3 regions of the Lysinibacillus sp. FSL M8-0216 genome follow, and region 1 is predicted to be linked to each of the others. Evidence: riboswitches for the same ligand, from Rfam matches in the RefSeq annotation. Region 1 holds a riboswitch; each other region holds the start of a gene.

Evidence for each region. A riboswitch is a leader RNA that binds a small molecule or an ion and turns the genes downstream of it on or off. The one in region 1 is predicted to bind lysine.
Region 2: another riboswitch for lysine. It lies ahead of MKX57_RS17700 (aspartate kinase); the one in region 1 lies ahead of MKX57_RS11535 (transporter substrate-binding domain-containing protein).
Region 3: another riboswitch for lysine. It lies ahead of MKX57_RS01295 (amino acid permease); the one in region 1 lies ahead of MKX57_RS11535 (transporter substrate-binding domain-containing protein).

What each region holds. Positions count from the first base shown of each region.
Region 1 covers NZ_CP152007.1:2,346,853-2,353,844, reverse strand. Annotated here, with positions in the region: gene MKX57_RS11550 (DUF6501 family protein) at 2-199, opposite strand; gene MKX57_RS11545 (amino acid ABC transporter ATP-binding protein) at 471-1,202, opposite strand; gene MKX57_RS11540 (amino acid ABC transporter permease) at 1,215-1,940, opposite strand; gene MKX57_RS11535 (transporter substrate-binding domain-containing protein) at 2,110-2,967, opposite strand; lysine riboswitch at 3,086-3,272, opposite strand; gene odhB (2-oxoglutarate dehydrogenase complex dihydrolipoyllysine-residue succinyltransferase) at 3,577-4,833, opposite strand; gene MKX57_RS11525 (2-oxoglutarate dehydrogenase E1 component) at 4,925-6,992, opposite strand, start outside.
Region 2 covers NZ_CP152007.1:3,569,487-3,576,478, forward strand. Annotated here, with positions in the region: gene sdhB (succinate dehydrogenase iron-sulfur subunit) at 1-637, opposite strand, end outside; gene sdhA (succinate dehydrogenase flavoprotein subunit) at 643-2,397, opposite strand; gene MKX57_RS17690 (succinate dehydrogenase cytochrome b558 subunit) at 2,463-3,071, opposite strand; gene MKX57_RS17695 (YslB family protein) at 3,344-3,778, shown strand; gene MKX57_RS17700 (aspartate kinase) at 3,869-5,095, opposite strand; lysine riboswitch at 5,227-5,405, opposite strand; gene uvrC (excinuclease ABC subunit UvrC) at 5,498-6,992, opposite strand, start outside.
Region 3 covers NZ_CP152007.1:261,914-268,905, reverse strand. Annotated here, with positions in the region: gene MKX57_RS01305 (sensor histidine kinase) at 1-333, opposite strand, end outside; gene MKX57_RS01300 (response regulator transcription factor) at 339-1,031, opposite strand; gene MKX57_RS01295 (amino acid permease) at 1,195-2,658, opposite strand; lysine riboswitch at 2,741-2,917, opposite strand; gene MKX57_RS01290 (MFS transporter) at 3,069-4,301, shown strand; gene MKX57_RS01285 (hypothetical protein) at 4,346-4,885, opposite strand; gene MKX57_RS01280 (nitric oxide synthase oxygenase) at 4,951-5,997, opposite strand; tRNA gene MKX57_RS01275 (tRNA-Glu) at 6,319-6,390, opposite strand; tRNA gene MKX57_RS01270 (tRNA-Asn) at 6,392-6,468, opposite strand; tRNA gene MKX57_RS01265 (tRNA-Ile) at 6,476-6,549, opposite strand; tRNA gene MKX57_RS01260 (tRNA-Gly) at 6,554-6,627, opposite strand; tRNA gene MKX57_RS01255 (tRNA-Phe) at 6,634-6,709, opposite strand; tRNA gene MKX57_RS01250 (tRNA-Ser) at 6,714-6,806, opposite strand; tRNA gene MKX57_RS01245 (tRNA-Ala) at 6,820-6,895, opposite strand; tRNA gene MKX57_RS01240 (tRNA-Pro) at 6,908-6,981, opposite strand.

The DNA of each region.
Region 1 (6,992 bases):
TTTAGGCAAAATAATCTTTATAGTAGCCACCGACGTTGCCAGTGTTATCGATGATAAAAATGAACTCTTCTGTTTCATTTTTCACTTCATATTCTTTTCCAACTGTTAATACGTTTGATACTAAGTATTTTGATGCATTGGTATGTTTGCAAGTCACTGTTCGTAATGTTGGCGCATCTTTCCATTTTAAATGTAACATATTCTCTCTACCTCTCTTTACTAGCATAAAGCTAATGTCTAATGCTTATTTTATAATATTTTTAGGCTTTTGTGGAGAAAAAAGAAATACAATACCTAATCTATCCAAAATAATTTTACATTTGAGGTGTTATGATGAGCTTTGGCGGTGTACCGCAATGGTTTTTTATTATTGCAATAGCATTTGTAATCTGCTTTGTCCTTTATGCAGAGTGGAATTCTAGAAAGTAAGTGAGTCCCTCTATTAGGACTCACTTTTTCATTTGTTGCTACTACTTTAATGTTCGTTTTAAAAACTCTTTCGTTCGATCATGTTGAGGGTTTATTAATACTTGTGATGGTGGGCCCTCTTCGACAATTACACCTTTATCCATAAAGACTACGCGATCTGCTACCTCTTTGGCAAATTCCATCTCATGCGTCACAATAAGCATCGTATTGCCTGCATCCGCCAATTGTCGCATGACTTTGAGTACCTCCCCTACCATCTCAGGGTCTAGTGCTGATGTAGGTTCATCAAAAAGCATCACTTCTGGATTCATGGATAATGCTCGGGCAATGGCTACGCGTTGTTTTTGCCCTCCTGAAAGCTGTCGAGGTTTTGCGTTCACATATTGATCCATCCCGACGATTTTTAAATATTTAAGCGCTGTTTCCTCCGCTTCCTTTTTCAAACGTTTTAAAACTTTTATTTGACCCACTGTACAATTATTTAAAACATTGTGGTTGTTAAATAAATTGAATTGCTGGAATACCATGCCTAGATGTGTTCGATATTCTTGGATATTGTGTTTTTCGTCTAGGATGTCCTCCCCTTGATAAATAATTTGCCCACCACTTGGTGTTTCTAATAAATTAATACAACGAAGTAAAGTGGATTTACCAGAACCAGAGGAACCAATTAAACAAACGACTTCCCCTTTTTCCACTTGAAAATTAACATCCTTTAACACTTGGTTACGTCCAAATGATTTACTTAAATGCTCAATTTTAATGACTGCCATTTGTGCGTCCCCCTAAATTGCTTCTTTTTGTTCTTTTTGATAAGCATCTGGTCCATCTAATCGTTTTTCAACATATAGCAGAATACGTGATGCAGTAAATGTCATGATGAAGTAAAGAATACAAGCTACAAAGAATGATTCAAAATAACGGAAGTTGTTACCGGAGATTGATTTTGTTTGGAAGAATAATTCTGTTACTCCAATAACGTTTAATACGGCTGTATCTTTAATATTCATAATTAATTGGTTGCCTGTCGCAGGTAGTACGTTACGCGCTACTTGTGGTAAAACTACGTGAAGCATGATCTGGAAGTGATTCATACCGATAGCCGATGCTGCCTCATATTGACCATTATCAATTGATACAATACCACCGCGAACAATTTCTGCCATATAGGCACCTGTATTAAGAGAAACGACTAAAATCCCTGCTGTAATAAAGTGCATGTCTATGCCAAATGCAATATCTAATCCATAGTAGACAACCATAGCCTGTACAATCATTGGTGTACCACGGAAAAATTCAACATAGCATGTGAGTATAAAATTAATAAGCTTTAAGCCATAAAATTTCACACCTTTTTTACGAACTGGAATCGTATGCATAATTCCGATGAAAAATCCGATAAATGCACCAATAATTGTACTTATAGTCGAAATTAGTAACGTATAATACGCACCTCGTAAAAACATTTGCCAGTTGTTTTCAATAATTGAAAGTATCCATTCAAGACTCATGATGTTCCTCCTAACAATGTCATGTTGCTTGCTATCTTTTTCGTGCCCTAGCTCTTTCTACTAGTCTATGTTTTATTTCGCTAGGACATTATCATTATGTAGAGAGGTTCTCATTTTAATAATGATGAAATGATAGTGCACGGACTAGTCAATAGTCCGTGCCATTTTTTTATTGTGCTGCTGGTTGCTGAGAAATAGCTTCTTCCATAATCGCTTGGCGATCATCTTCAGAAATTCCTTTTAGAATTTCATTGATTTTATCAAGATTCGCATCTTCTTTACGTAAGCCTACAGCAATTGACGTATTTGAAAGATCTGTATCGAAGCCCTCTTCAAATGCTACGTATGTGAATTTATCGTTGGCAGCAGCTGCGGAAATACCTTCTGGACGTTCTGCAACATAGCCATCAATTTTGCCTGCCTCTAAAGCTACACGCATAGCTGGGAAGCTTTCCATTGCTGTTTGTTTATTAACATCTTTGATTTGGTCTATCACATTGTAGTTGGATGTATTAAGTTGTGATGTAATTTTTGCTCCAGAGAAATCTTGAATGGATTTGACCCCTTCATATTTGCTGCCTTTTTTAATAACCATAACAAAATCAGAAGTATAGTAGTTTTCTGTAAAATCAATTGTTTTCTTACGTTCTTCTGTTGGCGACATGCCTGCGATAATTGCATCAATTTTATTTGATTGTAGCGCTGGTACTAAGCCGTCCCATTCCAATTTGACGATTACTAATTCTTTGCCTAAGCCTTCAGCGATTTTTTTCGCCATTTGTACATCATAGCCGCCTGCATATTCTGCATTATCTGCAATTTTCACCGCACCATTTGCATCATTTTGCTGTGTCCAGTTGAATGGTGGGTAGCCAGCCTCCATTCCAATTCGGAATTCACCGCCGCCGTCTTCCTTATCTGCGCCAGCTTCTCCTGAACTGCCTTCTTTTTTGTCGCTAGTGCCACATGCAGCTAGCACAATTGCCGTCATGATAGAGATCATTACTAACAGCCATTTTCTTTTCATGAAAAACTCCCCTTTTCTGTAAAAAAATAAGACAACTGTACGAAAAAAGACCTAAGTTTTGTGAACTTAGGTCTTACCTTTTATGACAGTTGCCCAAATCCTCACTATAATTCCATGTTTCCGAGATAGCACAACCTAGTAAACCTGGAATTGAATTCACTAGGACAGTCCTGCACTTATTCACTGCAGACCCAGCATAAAAGTACGAGCTCCTTTTATACTTCGGCGATATTTCCTTCTTCATTGCGTCTTTGTTTGCTTGTACTCAACAATGAACTAATAAATACCGCGCCTCTACCTCACTGTTATAGGTTAGTGAGGTTTGTTTATTTAATTGATATTTAGATACTACTATAAAACTAGTATGTACGTCAAGAGAGTTTTAGCATTTTTCTGACTAATGACAATATTAGGGTATTATGCTTGACCTATCCATTGTTAATCTATGTATTTTTGTCAATATATCCGCCGGAAAACCACAAATTTTTACTATCAATGGTTTTTATACTAAGAAAATAGTTTCGTATTTTCAAAATCACTAAAGACTTTAGTGATACAGAAAACCAAGAAAAAAACCCTGTAAAACAAAGTTTACAGGGTTTAAAGGATTTATGAATTTAATAATAAATCTTCAGGATTTTCGATTAATTCTTTAACTGTTTTTAAGAATCCTACAGAATCTTTTCCATCGATGATACGGTGATCATAAGAAAGTGCTACGTACATCATTGGACGGATTTGAACTTCACCATTTACTGCAACTGGACGGTTAACAATTGAGTGCATACCTAAAATACCAGCTTGAGTACCGTTCATAATTGGTGTTGACATTAATGAACCGAATACACCACCGTTTGTGATTGTGAATGATCCACCAGCCATGTCATTTAAGCCTAGTTTTTTCTCACGAGCTTTAGTCGCTAAGCTAGCGATATCTTTTTCGATTTCTGCGAAGTTTTTGCTGTTTGCATCGCGTACAACTGGTACTACTAAACCTTCTTCAGTTGATACTGCAATACCGATATCAAAGAAGTTATTTAAATGTAATTCATCGCCAACGATTTGAGCGTTTACGTATGGGTATTTTTTCAGTGCTGCAACAACAGCTTTTGTGAAGAATGACATGAAACCAAGTTTGATGTCGTTTGCTTTAACAAACTCTTCTTGTTTACGTTTACGAAGTGCCATGATGTTTGTCATGTCAATTTCGTTGAATGTTGTTAACATTGCTGTTGATTGTTTAACTTCTAATAAACGTTTTGCAATTGTTTGACGACGACGGCTCATTTTTTCAATTGTTACACGGTCAGAATTAGCAGCTGGTGTGAATACAACTGGGCCACCTGTAGTTGCTACTGGTGCTGGTGCTGGTACTGCTGGTGCTGTACCATGTGCTGACACATCTTGTACACGAACACGGCCTTGTGGATCTACTGGAGATACCGCTGCAAGGTCGATGCCTTTTTCACGTGCAAGTCGACGTGCCGCTGGAGATGCGATAACACGCTCACCAGAAGTTTCTTCTACTACAGGAGCTGCTGCAACTGGTGCTGTAGGAGCCGCTTGTGGCGCTGCTGGAGCTGGAGCTGCTTCAGCTGGAGCCGCCGTTGCTGGTGCAGCTGCTGCGCCTTCGCCTGCTTCTACGATAGCAATAACTTGACCAACTAGTACAGTATCGCCTTCTTCAGCTAAAATTTGTGTTAATACACCTGCTTCTTCAGAAATGATTTCAGCGTTTACTTTATCTGTTTCAAGTTCAACGATGAATTCACCTTTTTCAACGCGATCGCCCACTTTTTTTACCCACTGTGCGATACTACCTTCTGTAATCGATTCTGCTAATTCAGGGACTTTAATTTCAGCCACTTTCATTTCCTCCTTTGATTAACGTGCATGACGCACATAAAAGGGCTACTGCTTATGGGCAAGTAGCCCAGCTATCAATATTTATATGTTATTATTTAACCTTTACTGGCTCAGCAACTGCTTCTTCAATAAGTGATGATTGAGCTGCTTTATGAGAATCTGCATCCCCTTCAGAAGTTGAGCTCATTGCAGGACGACCTACATAGCGAAGCTTTTTACCTTCTGCAAGTTCATATAATGTTTCTAGTGCATAATTCCATGAGCCTTGGTTTTTAGGTTCTTCTTGTACCCATACGATTTCTTTTGCATTAGGATACTTAGCAATAATACCAGCAACTTGCTCTTTTGGGAATGGGTAAAGTTGTTCTACACGAACAATGTGTACGTGATCGAAACCTTCTCCATCTTTCACGCGATCTGCTAAATCGATCATCACTTTACCAGTACCTAATACGATACGCTCTACAGCTTCTGTTTTTGTACCTAAGCCAGGTTGTTCAATCACTTCTTGGAATGAACCATCTGCTAATTGCTCAGCATTAGCTGCTGCTAATGGGTGACGCAATAATGATTTTGGTGATACAACCACAAGTGGACGTACACCTTCAGTACCTAATAACGCTGCTTGACGGCGCAATAAGTGGTAGTAGTTACCTGCATTTGAACAGTTTGCTACAAACCAGTTATTTTCTGCTGACATTTGTAAATAACGTTCCATACGGCTTGAAGAGTGCTCTGGACCTTGGCCTTCATAACCATGTGGTAATAGAATCACCATGCCAGATTTTTGACCCCATTTAGAGCGTGCCCCTGAAATGAAGTTATCAAACATTACCTGTGCCATATTCGCGAAGTCACCAAATTGTGCTTCCCAAACTGTTAATACATGGCCGTTTTCTAAGTTATAACCATATTCAAAGCCAACTACCCCTGCTTCAGTCAGTGGTGAGTTGTGCACTGAAAAGGATGCACTTGCACCAGAAATATGATGAAGTGGTGTAAAGACATTACCATTGTTTTTATCGTGAAGCACTAAGTGACGTTGTGAGAAAGTACCACGTTGTGCGTCTTGACCTGTGAAACGTACTGGTGTGCCATCTTGGATAATAGTTGCATAAGCTAAAGTTTCCGCATGACCCCAGTCGATTTTCGCAGATGCAAATGCATCACGACGTTTTTCTAAAATTTTGCCAAGCTTTTTCTGTGGCTCGAAGTTTTCTTCAAACACTAGAAGCTCTTCGTTAATTTTACCTAAACGTTCTGCCCCAACTGCTGTATCAATTTGTGGGAATTCAATTTTTAATTCTTCTGGCATTTCTAATTGATGATGCTCATCTTTTGAAGCCATTTCTTTTACATGATCATAAGCCGCTTGCATTTCTGCATAAATAGCTGTATCTAATGCAGCTACATCTTCAGTTGATACAAGACCTTCTGTTACAAGTGCTGCACCATATAGTGAACGTACAGTTTCGTGTTTAGATACTAATTTATAAGTTTCTGGGTTTGTAACCGTTGGATCATCAGTTTCGTTATGACCATGACGGCGGTAACCAACTAAATCAACGACAATATCTTTACCGAATTTTTGGCGGTAGTTAGCTGCAAAGCGACCAACTTGTGCCACTGCTTCTGGGCTATCTGCATTCACATGTACTACTGGTACTTCATACCCTTTTGCTGGGTCAGAAGAGTAAACAGAAGAACGAGAATCATATTGTTCAGTCGTGAAACCGATCATATTGTTCGCGATAATGTGAATAGTACCACCTGTTGTAAATCCTTCAGTTTTAGCGAAGTTTAATACTTCAGTTACGATACCTTGACCTGGGAATGCTGCATCACCATGCACAAGAATTCCTAAGCCTTTTGTGCGATCATGAATCGCTTGACCTGGTTTTGAAGTGTCATCTTGCGTTGCACGTGTAGCACCTAGAACTACTGGATTGCCTACTTCTAAGTGTGATGGGTTGTATGCAAGCTTTACATTCATACCTGAATCACGGTTATAAGAAGCACCCATATGGTATTTCACATCACCTGTCCACCCTTTTGTAATTTCAAGGCGACCATTTTCTGGCATAAATAAATCATTTGATACATGTGCAAAGTCAGAGAACATCATGTCATAAGGTTTATTTAAAATATGTGTTAAAACA
Region 2 (6,992 bases), 1.2 Mb from region 1:
GGCCACCATCGCCCATAATAGCATTTAAACGTTCATCTTTAATCATTGCACCAGTTGGGTGAGTGTTGAAAAGACGTACTTGTGATAATGGAGCTGGCCCGATGAATGAAGCTTTTTCAGACACGTTTGGACATGCTTCCATACATACACCACAAGTCATACATTTAGATAATTCATAAGCCCATTGACGTTTACCTTCTGGCATACGTGGACCTTCACCTAAATCATAAGTACCGTCGATCGGTACCCATGCTTTCACTTTTTTAAGCGCGTTGAACATACGTTCACGGTCAACTTGTAAGTCACGAATAACAGGGAATGTTTTCATTGGCTCTAATTTAATTGGCTCAGTCAATTGGTCAACAAGTGTTGAACATGATTGACGTGGACGGCCATTAATAACCATTGAACATGCACCACAAACTTCTTCTAAACAGTTCATATCCCATGATACTGGCGAAGTATTTTCACCATTTTCAGTAACAGGATTTTTTTGAATTTCCATTAAAATAGAAATTACGTTCATACCATGACGGTAAGGCACTTGGAATTTTTGCCAGTAGCTATTTCCGCCCTGTGTATCTTGACGTAAGATTTCAACTTTAACCATTCTTCCAGTATTAGCTGCGATTTGCATAACTTTTAGTCTCCTTTCGCAGAGTAGTCGCGTTTACGTGGTGGGATTAAAGAAACGTCGACTTCTTGGTACGTGATGATTGGATTACCAGTAGTTGGGTCAAACTTCGCCATTGTTGTTTTCAAGAATTGCTCGTCATCACGGTTAGGGAAATCAGGTTTATAGTGCGCACCACGAGATTCATTACGTAATAATGCACCTTTTGTCATTACTTTCGCAAGCACTAACATATTTTTAAGCTGACGTGTAAAGTGAGCGCCTTGATTACTCCATTTTTGCGTATCGTTGATGTTGATGTTGTTCCAACGCTCAGTAAGGTCATCAAGTTTTTTCAATGTATCTTCAAGCTGATCATTGTAACGTACTACAGTCATTGTAGCAGTCATCATTTCACCAAGCTCTTTATGCAGTAAGTAAGCGTTTTCTGTGCCTTCCATTTTCATGATAGCATCCCATTTCGCTTGTTCTTCTGTTACGCGAGCATCGTAAATCTCTTGTGGAATATCTTCTGCATGCTTTTTAAGATGTTTTACATAATCTACTGCGTTTGGTCCTGCAACCATACCGCCATAGATAGCAGATAATAATGAGTTCGCACCAAGACGGTTTGCGCCGTGTTGAGAGTAATCACATTCACCTGCTGCAAATAGACCAGGAATTTCAGTCATTTGGTTGTAGTCAACCCATAATCCACCCATTGAATAGTGAACTGCTGGGAAAATTTTCATAGGTAATTTACGTGGGTCATCTCCTACGAATTTTTCGTAGATTTCGATGATTCCACCAAGTTTAACGTCCAACTCATGTGGATCTTTATGAGAAAGATCTAGGTATACCATGTTCTCGCCATTGATACCAAGTTTTTGGTTTACACAAACGTCGAAAATTTCACGTGTTGCAATATCACGTGGCACTAAGTTACCGTAAGCTGGGTATTTTTCTTCTAAGAAGTACCAAGGTTTACCGTCTTTATAAGTCCAAATACGACCACCTTCACCACGAGCTGATTCTGACATTAGACGGTTTTTGTCATCTCCAGGAATCGCTGTAGGGTGAATTTGGATGAACTCACCATTCGCATATGAAGCACCTTGTTGGTAAACGATAGAAGCAGCAGAACCTGTGTTAATAACAGAGTTTGTTGTTTTACCGAAAATAATACCAGGGCCACCAGTCGCCATAATAACAGCGTCTGCACGGAATGATTTAATTTCTTCTGTACGCATATCTTGCGCTACGATACCACGGCACACGCCGTCTTCATCGATAATAACACCAAGGAATTCCCAGTGCTCATATTTATTTACTAAACCAGCTACTTCATGAGAACGAACTTGCTCATCAAGCGCATATAGTAATTGTTGACCAGTTGTTGCACCAGAGAAAGCTGTACGGTGCATTAAAGTACCGCCAAAACGACGGAAATCTAATAATCCTTCTGGTGTACGGTTGAACATAACACCCATACGGTCCATTAAATGGATAATGCCAGGTGCTGCATCACACATACCCTTAACTGGTGGTTGGTTCGCTAAGAAGTCCCCACCATATACTGTATCATCAAAGTGGATCCATGGAGAATCCCCTTCACCTTTTGTATTTACTGCACCATTAATTCCGCCCTGCGCACAAACAGAGTGTGAGCGTTTTACAGGAACTAATGAGAATAAATCAACTTCAGTACCAACTTCAGCTGCTTTAATCGTTGCCATCAGACCGGCAAGACCACCGCCGACAACAATTACTTTGCTTTTCGCCATGATTATTTCTCACTCCTCTTAAAAAATTGCAATGATTGCATGTGCTCTATCGTAGCTCTATTGAATTATACGAAAGCTAAAATAGCAGCCACACCAACTACACTTAGAATTACGAAAATGATGTTTGTTACGTAAGTAGCAATCTTTTGAGACTGAGGAGATTGTACAATACCCCAGCTTACTAGGAATGCCCATAAACCGTTAGATAAGTGGAAAGTTGCTGATAAAATACCAACAATGTAGAACCCAAGCATGAATGGATTAGCAACAATATTCGCCATCATGTCGTAATCAACGTGTGTTCCAAGTGCTTTTTGAATACGAGTTTGGAAAATATGCCATGCAATGAAAATCACTAGGAATACACCAGTGAAACGTTGTAATGAGAACATCCAGTTACGGTATGTGCTGAAACGTCCTGTGTTTGGTGAAGCAGTGAATGCAATGAACACTCCATAAAATGCATGGAACATCAATGGAATATAGATGACAATCCATTCAACTAGGATAAGGAATGGAATCTTTTCCATTACTGCGGTAGCATCGTTATAACTATCTGCCCCGCCTGTTGCTGTAAAGTTAATGAACAGGTGCATCGTTAAAAACAGACCTACTGGAATGATCCCAAGTAGAGAATGTAAGCGACGCCATAAAAACTCTCGATCTTTCGACAAGACTGTTACCCCCCTTAGTACTTAAAATAGCACAACAAAAGAAGTCATCATTTTGTAAATGATACTTCATTGACTGTGTATTTCATCATGGTACAATATTATGACATGTTTATTGTACTCTCAAGAGCTACGAGCGTCAAGGCAACTCGGAGTTTTTCATAGAGCTTATTAAAGAACTAATCTAGTGCATAATGCGTCGTTTTTTCTCGAAAAATCTACCATTACTTTATTAACGCTAAATTATAAGAAAATTCTAAGAAAGAAGGATAACAATGTTAAACACTCCATCTCCTACAATCTCATCCTTTGGTTATGAGATCATTCGCGATCATATTCTATCTTCTATACTCGGTAAACATGAGGATGATGTCCTTTATTGGGCAGGTAAAGAGCTTGCGCGCAAGTTTCCATGTAAAAGTCAAGACGAACTAATCGCATTTTTCGCAGATGCCTGTTGGGGTACATTAGAGCTAATGAAAGAATCGAAGGACGGACGTATTTTCCAGTTGACAAACGACCCTGAAATCTTGCAAATCAAACAACGCAGCTTCAGACTTGAAGCAGGATTTATAGCTGAACAGATTCAGCTAGCTAAAGGCTATTTAACAGAATGTTATGATGAAAAACGTGAAAAGCAACATTACGTTATGTTTACAGTCAAATGGGACGTGAAGGAACGAATTATGCATACGATTCCAACAGAGTAACAAAAAAGGATTGTCTCCCCATTCAATAAACGGGATGACAATCCTTCCTTTTATTTCGGGCAATTACAGAAAATGCTGTTTCTTCTATTATTATATGTAAAGAGCCTGCTCTAAATTAAATTCATCATGCAATGCATTTGCTGCACGAATCATTTCATCCTGTGGTACTACAACAGACACTTTAATTTCTGAGGTGCTCACCATCTTCACAGGGATATTCTCACGACGTAAACGATCGAACATGCGAGCAGCGACACCTGGATTCGAAACCATACCGGAGCCAACTATCGAAACTTTCGCCAATCCAATTTCGAAATCAGCAAAGCTAAAGCCAAGTGATACTTTACTATCCTCTAAAACACGTAAAGCTTCTGCAAATTCTTCTTTCAAAATCGAAAAGGACACAGTTGGTTTTAATCCATCAATGATTGCTTGAACAATGATATCCACGTTGATGCGATTTTCAGCAAGAGTTGAAAATATATCCGCTAATGAAGCATGTGAATAAGCATCATACCCAATTGTTAAACGAATAACATCTGATTCAAAGGCAACACCACGCACTACTAAATTTTTCTCCATCTCTACTTCCTCCTTCAATAAAGTACCTACTGACTCCACTAAACTAGAGCGTATGATCACTGGCATTTGGAACTTTTTAGCTAACTCCACTGCACGTGGATGAATGATGTGTGATCCTAAATGTGCTATCTCTAACATTTCATCATAGGAAATTTCCTGTAGTTTTTGTGCCTTTACAACAAAGCGTGGATCTGCTGTATACACACCATCAACATTCGTGTAAATGTCTGTCCGATCAGCATCTAATGCAACAGCAAGTGCAACGGCTGTCGTTTCGGTTCCACCTTTCCCAAGCGTTGTTATATTTTGGTCATTGTCAATGCCTTGATCTCCAGCAATAACGACGATTTGTCCTTGCAGCAAATGTTCATCAATACGGCTAACATCGATATGATTGATCCTTGCATGACTATGCATATGATCCGTGGAAATGCCAGCCTGCCAGCCTGTTAGTGACACCGCATTATAGCCAGCTTCTTGTATTGCAATGGCAAATACGGAGCTTGATAACTGAGAGCATGAAGATACAACTGCATCTAATTCACGTTTTGACACATCATCCGTGAAATGAAGTACGCTCATTTTCACATCCTGTATCGTTTGTCTCATCGCACCAACTACTACTACCACATCGAATCCTCTATCTCTTTCAGCAATTGCTTTTCGTGCAGCCTCTTGAATTTGTTCGGGCGATGCTAAAGCAGCCCCTCCAAATTTCATTACTATTCTAGACATTTCTTTTGTTCTCCTTTCCAGTCATGTAATTCACCTAAAATGAGGTGTAAAACAGCCTCTAGAAAACTAAAAAGGCAGCCTTCACAAAACGTGAAAGCTGCCTATAACATGTACAATAACGAAACTTGCGCATGTGTGATAGCTCTCCGAAACGTTTAGAATCGACAGTCTTACATTTTTTAAATGCAAAACCAGTACAACAGCGGAAACAACAATGCTGTACTTCGGCAAGGTCCCCTTTCACGCAATGTCTTAGGATTTGTTCATCCTCTTTTGCGCTACTTTTGAATCTTGCACCTCTATCATCACCTTAAAAGTGATTATATTAAATTTTTCCGCCCTCATATAGCAAGTGGGCTAATAACATTGGATCATAATGTTATTTACAACCTTAGCATATGTCTATTCCTTTGACAATGTCTCCTGCTGAAAATAGGCATAAATATGATTTGCTAAATTAGCTGGCATCCCAGCTTCCTGTAAAGCTAGCTCACTAGCCTCCCGTATTTTCTTCACGGAACCAAAGTGTTTCAGTAACTGCTGTTTTCGTTTTGGACCGACACCTTCGATTTGATCCAGAACAGACTGTATAGCATGCTTTTCATGCTGTTGACGCAAGAAGGTAATCGCAAAACGATGGACTTCATCTTGTATTCGTTGTAATAAATAAAAACCGTCACTTGTACGTTTTAAGGCAATGACCTCTGGCGGATCACCAAACAATAGCTGGGATGTATTATGCTTGTCATCCTTTGCTAAACCAGCAATAGGTATAACTAGTCCTAATTCATCCTCTAATACTTCACGCGCAACTTCCATTTGACCTTTACCACCATCAATTAGCACTAAATCTGGTAATGGAAGACCTTCCTTCAAAACACGAATATAGCGTCGACGGATTACCTCTTGCATAGCACCATAATCATCATGCTTGGCTGCTGTACGGGTTTTATATTTGCGATATTCCTTTTTGGCGGGTTTGCCATCAATAAAAACAACCATTGCAGATACGGCGTCTGTTCCATGCATATGACTATTATCAAAAGCTTCAATTCGTAATGGTGTCGTTATGCCCATTGCATCACCAAGTGCCTCGCATGCACCAATAGTACGTTCTTCCTGTCGTTCAATAAGTTGGAATTTAGCGGACACTGCAATTTCAGCATTTTTCGTCGCTAAATCTACCAACTCCTTTTTTTGACCTCGTTTTGGCGTAAGAACTTTGATACCTAACAATTCCGTTAAAATGGCACCATCAATTGCTTGTGGAATAAAAACTTCTTTTGGCTTAATATGTTCTGGTTTTTCATAAAACCGTCCCACAAATGTTAGGAACTCTTCCTCTGCGTCTTGATAGATCGGGAAAATAGAAACATCTCGCTCGATCAGTTTACCTTGCCGAACGAAGAAAACCTGAACACACATCCATCCTTTTTCCACAGCATAGCCAAAGATATCACGGTTAGTAGTGTCACTTGATACTATTTTTTGCTTCTGCATAACTGTATCAATATGGGCGATTTGATCACGAAACTCCTTAGCTCGTTCAAACTCTAAGTTTTCGGCAGCCGCAAGCATTTTTATTTCAAGCTCCTTTTTGACTGCCTCCACACCGCCGTTAAGAAACTTCGTCATATCCTCAATCATTTCCTGGTAAACATGACCATCAATTTGTTTCACACAAGGTGCTATACATTGACCCATATGATAATACAAACAAACTTTTGAAGGTAGCTGCACACATTTTCGTAGTGGATATAAACGGTCCAACAGCTTCTTTGTTTCACTTGCCGCATAGGCATTGGGATACGGTCCAAAATATTTAGCCTTATCCTTTTTTACTTTACGTGTCGTAATTAGACGAGGATGTTTTTCATTCGTAATTTTTAAATATGGA
Region 3 (6,992 bases), 2.1 Mb from region 1:
AAGCATTTCAATATAGCCTAACACAACCGTTAAGGGCGTTTTTAAATCATGTGAAATATTCGCCAGCATTTTTTTCATGGAATCTTCCATTTTGCGATGTGTCGCCTGAACTTTTTGGTGATGGTCCAGCCAAGCGTTTATCGAAATAAGTAACTGTTGAATTTGTGAGTTGCTTGTAGTTACCAAAATCTTTTCGTTACTTTTTTCTTGAACAATGCCTTGGAGTTTTTCATTCATATATTGGATCGTCTGATTTTGTTCTTTTTTTGTTTTCCATTGAAAAATAACTATTCCTATAAGCACCACAATTATGATTAATAGAATGATTATCATATTTGTTATCCTTCAAACTTATAGCCAATTCCCCACAGCGTCTTAATATACTGGGGGGTGGATGGATCATCTTCAATTTTTTCGCGTAGCCTTCGAATATGTACATTAATAATATTTTCATCACCGTAATATGCATCTTTCCATATTAGCTGATAAATTTGCTCTTTGGTAAAAACTCGGTTACGGTTTGTTACAAATAGCTTTAAGATGGCAAATTCCTTTGATGTTAGCTTCACTTCTTGTCCACTTTTATTTATTGAAAAATTAACAATATCTATCTTTAAATCGCCTATGACTACTACATCTTGTTTGTGATCTGTTTGGCCAGCGTATTTTGTAGCTCTTCTAATAACGGCCTTTACGCGAGCAGAGAATTCCAGCATAGAAAATGGCTTAGCAATATAATCGTCTGCCCCTAATCCCAAGCCAAGCGCTTTATCTACATCACTATCCTTTGCGGACATAATGATGATAGGAAGTGCTGCCTGTTCTCGAATGACTTTTAAAACTTCTAATCCATTAAGCTTAGGAATCATAATATCTAGGATGACTAAATCAAAGGTTTGATTTAAACAATATTGCAATGCCTCTTCACCATTATTGGCAGTGGTGACTTCGAAGCCTTCCAATAATAAAAAATTCGCTACCATTTCGCGAATAGCCTCATCATCTTCCACTAGTAAAATATGTTTTTGCATTTTCATGCACCTCTCTCTACTAGAAAGTCAAAAATCACACTTCCATATCTATAGTATACTACCATATATATGATATTAATTTAGTAATAATTTTAAAGGTCTCTATATAAAAAAAGCTGTTCCATCAACCATTATACAGCGGTTTATAGAACAGCTCTTCTATTTAATTTTCCACTTTTAAATCACAATCTTTAAGAGGAAGCATTTTTGTTTTATGTTTAATTTTGTACCCTAGCCATAGCAATAGGAACAGTGGAATACCAATATAGGAAACAAGGATACCATACCAATCGATTGTACCTCCGATAAACGCTGTGTAATTCTGTCCAATTACAACAATCATACAAATAGTAAAGGCGAATAGTGGACCGAATGGGTATAGCTTTGCTTTATACGGTAATAGCTTTGGATCTAAGCCCTGTGCCTCGAAAGCACGACGGAAACGATAATGACTAAATGCAATACCTAGCCAAGCAATAAAACCTGACATCCCAGAGGCATTTAATAGCCAGATATAAACAACCCCATCACCAAAGAATGATGCTAAAAACGCTACACAGCCTACAGCTAATGTTGCGATCAATGCATAAATCGGAATACCTCGACGACTTAGCTTTGCAAAGAATTTAGGAGCATGACCATCCACTGCTAATTGCCATAGCATACGTGAAGATGCATACAGTCCAGAATTACCTGCTGATAGCATAGCCGTTAAAATAATGGCATTCATTAAGGAGGCAGCAAAAGCAATACCTAAACGATCAAACACGAGAGTAAATGGAGATACAGCGATATCCTCCGATAATAAGCGTTCATCTGTGAATGGAATTAACATCCCTATAGCAGCAATAGCTAAAATATAAAATAAAATAATACGCCAAAACACCGATTTTACTGCCTTCGGTATATTTTTTCCAGGATCATCTGTTTCCCCTGCTGTTACCCCAAGTAGCTCTGTTCCTTGGAATGAAAATCCTGCTGCAAGGAAAATACCAAATGTAGCAAGGAAGCCACCATGGAATGGTCCATCACTAATAAAGAAATTTGTAAAACCTACAGGTGCCTGTCCACCTAAAATACCAAAAATCATTAATATGCTAATAATAATAAATACAATGACCGTAGCCACTTTAATCATCGCAAACCAATATTCACTTTCACCATAGCTCTTTACAGACAATAAATTAAATGTCAGTACAATTACAATAAATAATACTGTCCAAAGTGCTGATGAGCTATCTGGGAACCAATATTTCATAATTAATGACACTGCCGCAATTTCGGCTGCAATCGTAATTGCCCAGTTATACCAATAGTTCCAGCCTAGTGCAAAGCCTAGAGCGGGATCTACAAATTTTGTCGCATACGTACTAAAAGAACCCGAGGATGGCATATAGGCAGCCATTTCCCCTAAACTTGTCATTAAAAAATATACCATAATACCGATTAAGGCATAGGCAAGCAATGCGCCTCCCGGTCCTGCTTGTGCAATGGCACCACCACTGGCTAAAAATAGCCCTGTACCAATTGTACCGCCTAAAGAAATCATTGTGATATGACGGCTTTTTAATTCTTTTTTCAGCTTCGGTGCATTATGGCCGAGCTGATTTACTTTTATTTCACTCACGATATAGCTTCCTTCCTATTTATGAGGCAAAAAAATGCCATCACATGAACAATGTGATGGCTAAGTTAATCCTCAGTTTTTCCTAAACGATAGCTCAACACGTTGTACAAACGTGACAGTTCTGTTCCTTTCGGAGACAGCCCCAGCATGAGGTTTTCAAGTCCCCTCACACTTCGGCAATATTTCCTTTCAGCTAATCTCTTCAATGCTTGTCATTTCAATAAGCTTACTTATAAATATCGCGACCTCTACCTCATTACAAACATGAGGCATATAATTATTAAATTTATGATATTTACTATACTAACATAAGACCTAAGACATTTCAATATAACCATTAATGTTTTGTATTTTGTGAATTTTCCACTATTTTTAATAGTGTAATAAAGTGTTATAGTAGTTCAATTAGAATGGTAATAACGGGGGGAATAATTTTGACTTTACATGATCATTCCGCCAGCTACACGAATAGAAAAATTAGCTGGAAGGGAACAACCTTATTATTAGTTTTTGGAATAATATTTATAGCGTCTACATTACGAATGCCACTAACTGTTGTGGGTCCAATTGTATCCTTTATCCGTGACGATCTTGGTATTTCCAATGTTCTAGCCGGTTTTTTGACAACTATTCCATTGCTTGCTTTTGCCACTATATCACCATTCGCACCAGTTGTAGCACGAAAACTTGGGCTTGAGCTAACCTTATTTTTATCCACGATTTTATTGGCCTTAGGAATTGTACTACGCTCCCTCGGTACAACAGGGTTACTTGTATTTGGCACAGTGCTCATTGGCGTAGCCATATCATTTGGAAATGTGTTGATTCCAGGTTTATTAAAATTAAAATTTCCATACCATGTAGGGTTACTAATGGCATTTTTTACTATGTCGATGAACTTAACGGCTGGACTTGGAGCAGGTATTAGTTATCCAATAGCTAATTCTTCACTAGGTTGGCAGGGAGCATTGGCTGTGGCGCTTATATTAGTCGTATTAACGATTTTAATTTGGATACCTCAATTGAAATTGAATAAGCCAGAACCAGCTACTACGGCCAAAAAAACAGGTAAACCCCTTTGGAAATCACCTGTTACATGGGCAGTAACAGGTGCAATGGGCTTACAATCTTTATTATTTTATACGACAGCAGCTTGGATTCCTGAAATTTATATTGCGCAGGGATTGGCTCCTGATAAAGCTGGTTGGATGTTTTCCATTATGCAATTCTCACAAGTCCCCATGGCATTGGCTGTCCCCATTATTGCTGGTAAAATGACTTCACAAAGACCACTTGTCCTTATGTTTACATCGTTCTATTTAGTAGGATTTGTCGGCGTTGTAATGGAATGGACAACGTTGGGGATATTATGGATGATCCTTCTAGGTTTAGCAGGTGGAGCTTCATTCGCATTAGCAATGATGTTCTTTACACTTCGCACACGTACAGCATTTGAAGCCGCTGATCTATCAGGGTTTGCACAATCATTGGGCTATTTATTCGCTGCCATTGGGCCGATTCTTTTCGGATACCTCCATGATTTATTTGGTGGTTGGAATATTGCCGGCTGGCTCTTTGTTGTTGTTGCTATGACACTCTTCTTATGTTCCATGCGAGCCTCTAAAGATGAATATGTCCATTAAATTTAAGCAGTTGGGGAAGTGATCTGACCCCATCTGCTTTTTGTCTATATCCATTTCTTTTTTTGATGTTTTAGTAAGGCTAGCAGTTCCTCAAGTTCCTCTGTTGTGCTCTTGGTATGTGCCTTAATAGCAGTAAAAACAGGGATTGCCTCTTGAAGGAGTAAAAAACTAAAATAATAATAGCCTAAAAAAGCTTCTGGTTCATAGCCTCTAGGTGTATCTTCCTCCCATTCCAGCTCATCATCCTCTTCATTTTCCACCCATAAATATTTCGTATCCAAAAGCTCTTGCATCGTTGAAACGTTATGTGTTGAATCTTGATAATCCTCAGTTATTGCATGAGCCACAGCTAAATAAAGCTCTATTTCTGCTAAGGAGACTTCCTTCACATTTTTACTTGAAAGCTTTTTTAAAAGAATAAGCAAAACCCATGGCGTCACCTGCCAAAGTGTTCCTTGATGTTCGATTAGTTCAGTCAGCTCTTGATATTGTTCCTGTTCAATTAGGCGAGGAATGTCTGTTCCTCTGCCATAAGGTGTCGTCAATTGTTGCCAAGGGATATTCGAAATATTTTGGTTCAACATCTTGAATTGCCTCTCTCCTAAAAAGGTACTTAGGAGCTGTTCGTTTATGAACAACTCCTTTAAAGTTAATAACATGGTTTCTGATAAAAATAATTGGGCGTATGGTAGGTATTTACATAAGGCTTATGGAATATATGAGTGGTCGCAGGGGAAAGTGGTGGGATTAACCATGTCCAGTTACCCGTAACTTCTCGCCCTGCTGATTCCTCAGCTTCCTCAAATAATTTAAACTGCTGAGCAGCAGTATGATGATCTACAATGCTCACACCATTCTCTTTAAAAGAATGAAGGACAGCTATATTGAGCTCCACTAATGCTCGGTCACGCCAAAGAGAAGCTTGTTTGGTTGTATCCAGATTAAATATATCCGCAATAGCTGGGAGCATATTATAACGCTCATGATCGGCTAAATTGCGTGCCCCAATTTCAGTCCCCATATACCAGCCATTAAATGGAGCTGCTTGAAAATCAATGCCAGCCATTTGAAAACGCATACTCGAAATAATAGGAACAGCATACCATTTCAATTCTAATTTCTCTACAGCTTCCGATTCCGGATGACGTATTGGAACCTCTAAAATATACTCGGTAGGAATCGTAAATAGTTGGGGAGCATGTCCATCTACCTGTATGACAAGTGGTAATACATCAAACGGCGTACGCTCGCCTTTCCAGCCCATCGATTCACATACTTTTGTAAAAATGATGGAATGTGCATCTCCAATAATGCCTTCTTCTGTTTCGTAGCCTGCATAACGAATTAGCTGATGATTCCAAATCCGTACTCTGTCAGTTGCAAACACTGTTATAGTTGGACGAATTTTCCCATGATTAGTGGCATACTCAATATGCTCTAGTAACTTTTGAAAAATGCCCTGTTCATCTAAAACTTCTCGTGCATCTACTACATGCAATGATTGCCAAAACAACCGTCCAATACATTTATTGCTATTACGCCATGCAACTCGTGCGCCAAAAACTAGCTCCTCTGTTGTAGGCTTATATTCCCCTGCACTTTTAATCTGTTGTAATCTATTTTCTAACCAAAGTTTGGATTCATTTTGTTCCAGCTGGTATTGATTTAAAAAACATTGTATCTCCTGTATATTCATATCGATTCCTCCACTTATCCTCATATTAGAGGAACGAGGCAATAAGCACCATGAAAATAGCTAGTGAAAAAACATACATATTGCATATATGAAATAGTTTGTTCAAATTTACTATAAAGCATCGTTCCAAGTAGTAATTGAATTATAGTACTCCTTTAAACGAGCCTATAAAAAGAGAGGGATTATGAGCATTTGGTAGAAGGAAATGTTTAGACCTAACATTAAAAAGCTACAAAACCTTGTCAAAGGATTTATAGCTTTGATACCTGTTTATGCAAAGATAAAAAAAGCATGTAGCACACAACTGTGCTACATGCTTGATGACCCGTACGGGATTCGAACCCGTGTTACCGCCGTGAAAGGGCGGTGTCTTAACCACTTGACCAACGGGCCGTGGCTCCGAAGGCAGGACTCGAACCTGCGACAACCTGATTAACAGTCAGGTGCTACTACCAACTGAGCTACTTCGGAATAATGATGGGCCTAAATGGACTCGAACCATCGACCTCACGCTTATCAGGCGTGCGCTCTAACCAGCTGAGCTATAGGCCCATTTTGGAGCGGGTGATGAGAATCGAACTCACGACATCAGCTTGGAAGGCTGAGGTTTTACCATTAAACTACACCCGCAAATAATGGTGGGTCAGGACGGAATCGAACCGCCGACACTTAGAGCTTCAATCTAATGCTCTACCAACTGAGCTACTGACCCGAAATGGAGGAGGTAGAGGGATTCGAACCCCCGCGCGGTGTTACCCGCCTGTCGGTTTTCAAGACCGATCCCTTCAGCCAGACTTGGGTATACCTCCAAAAATATTAAAATGGTGGAGCCTAGCGGGATCGAACCGCTGACCTCCTGCGTGCAAGGCAGGCGCTCTCCCAGCTGAGCTAAGGCCCCATTTATAGATGATCGGAATGACAGGATTCGAACCTACGACCCCTTGGTCCCAAACCAAGTGCTCTACCAAGCTGAGCTACATTCCGAAAACATGAAT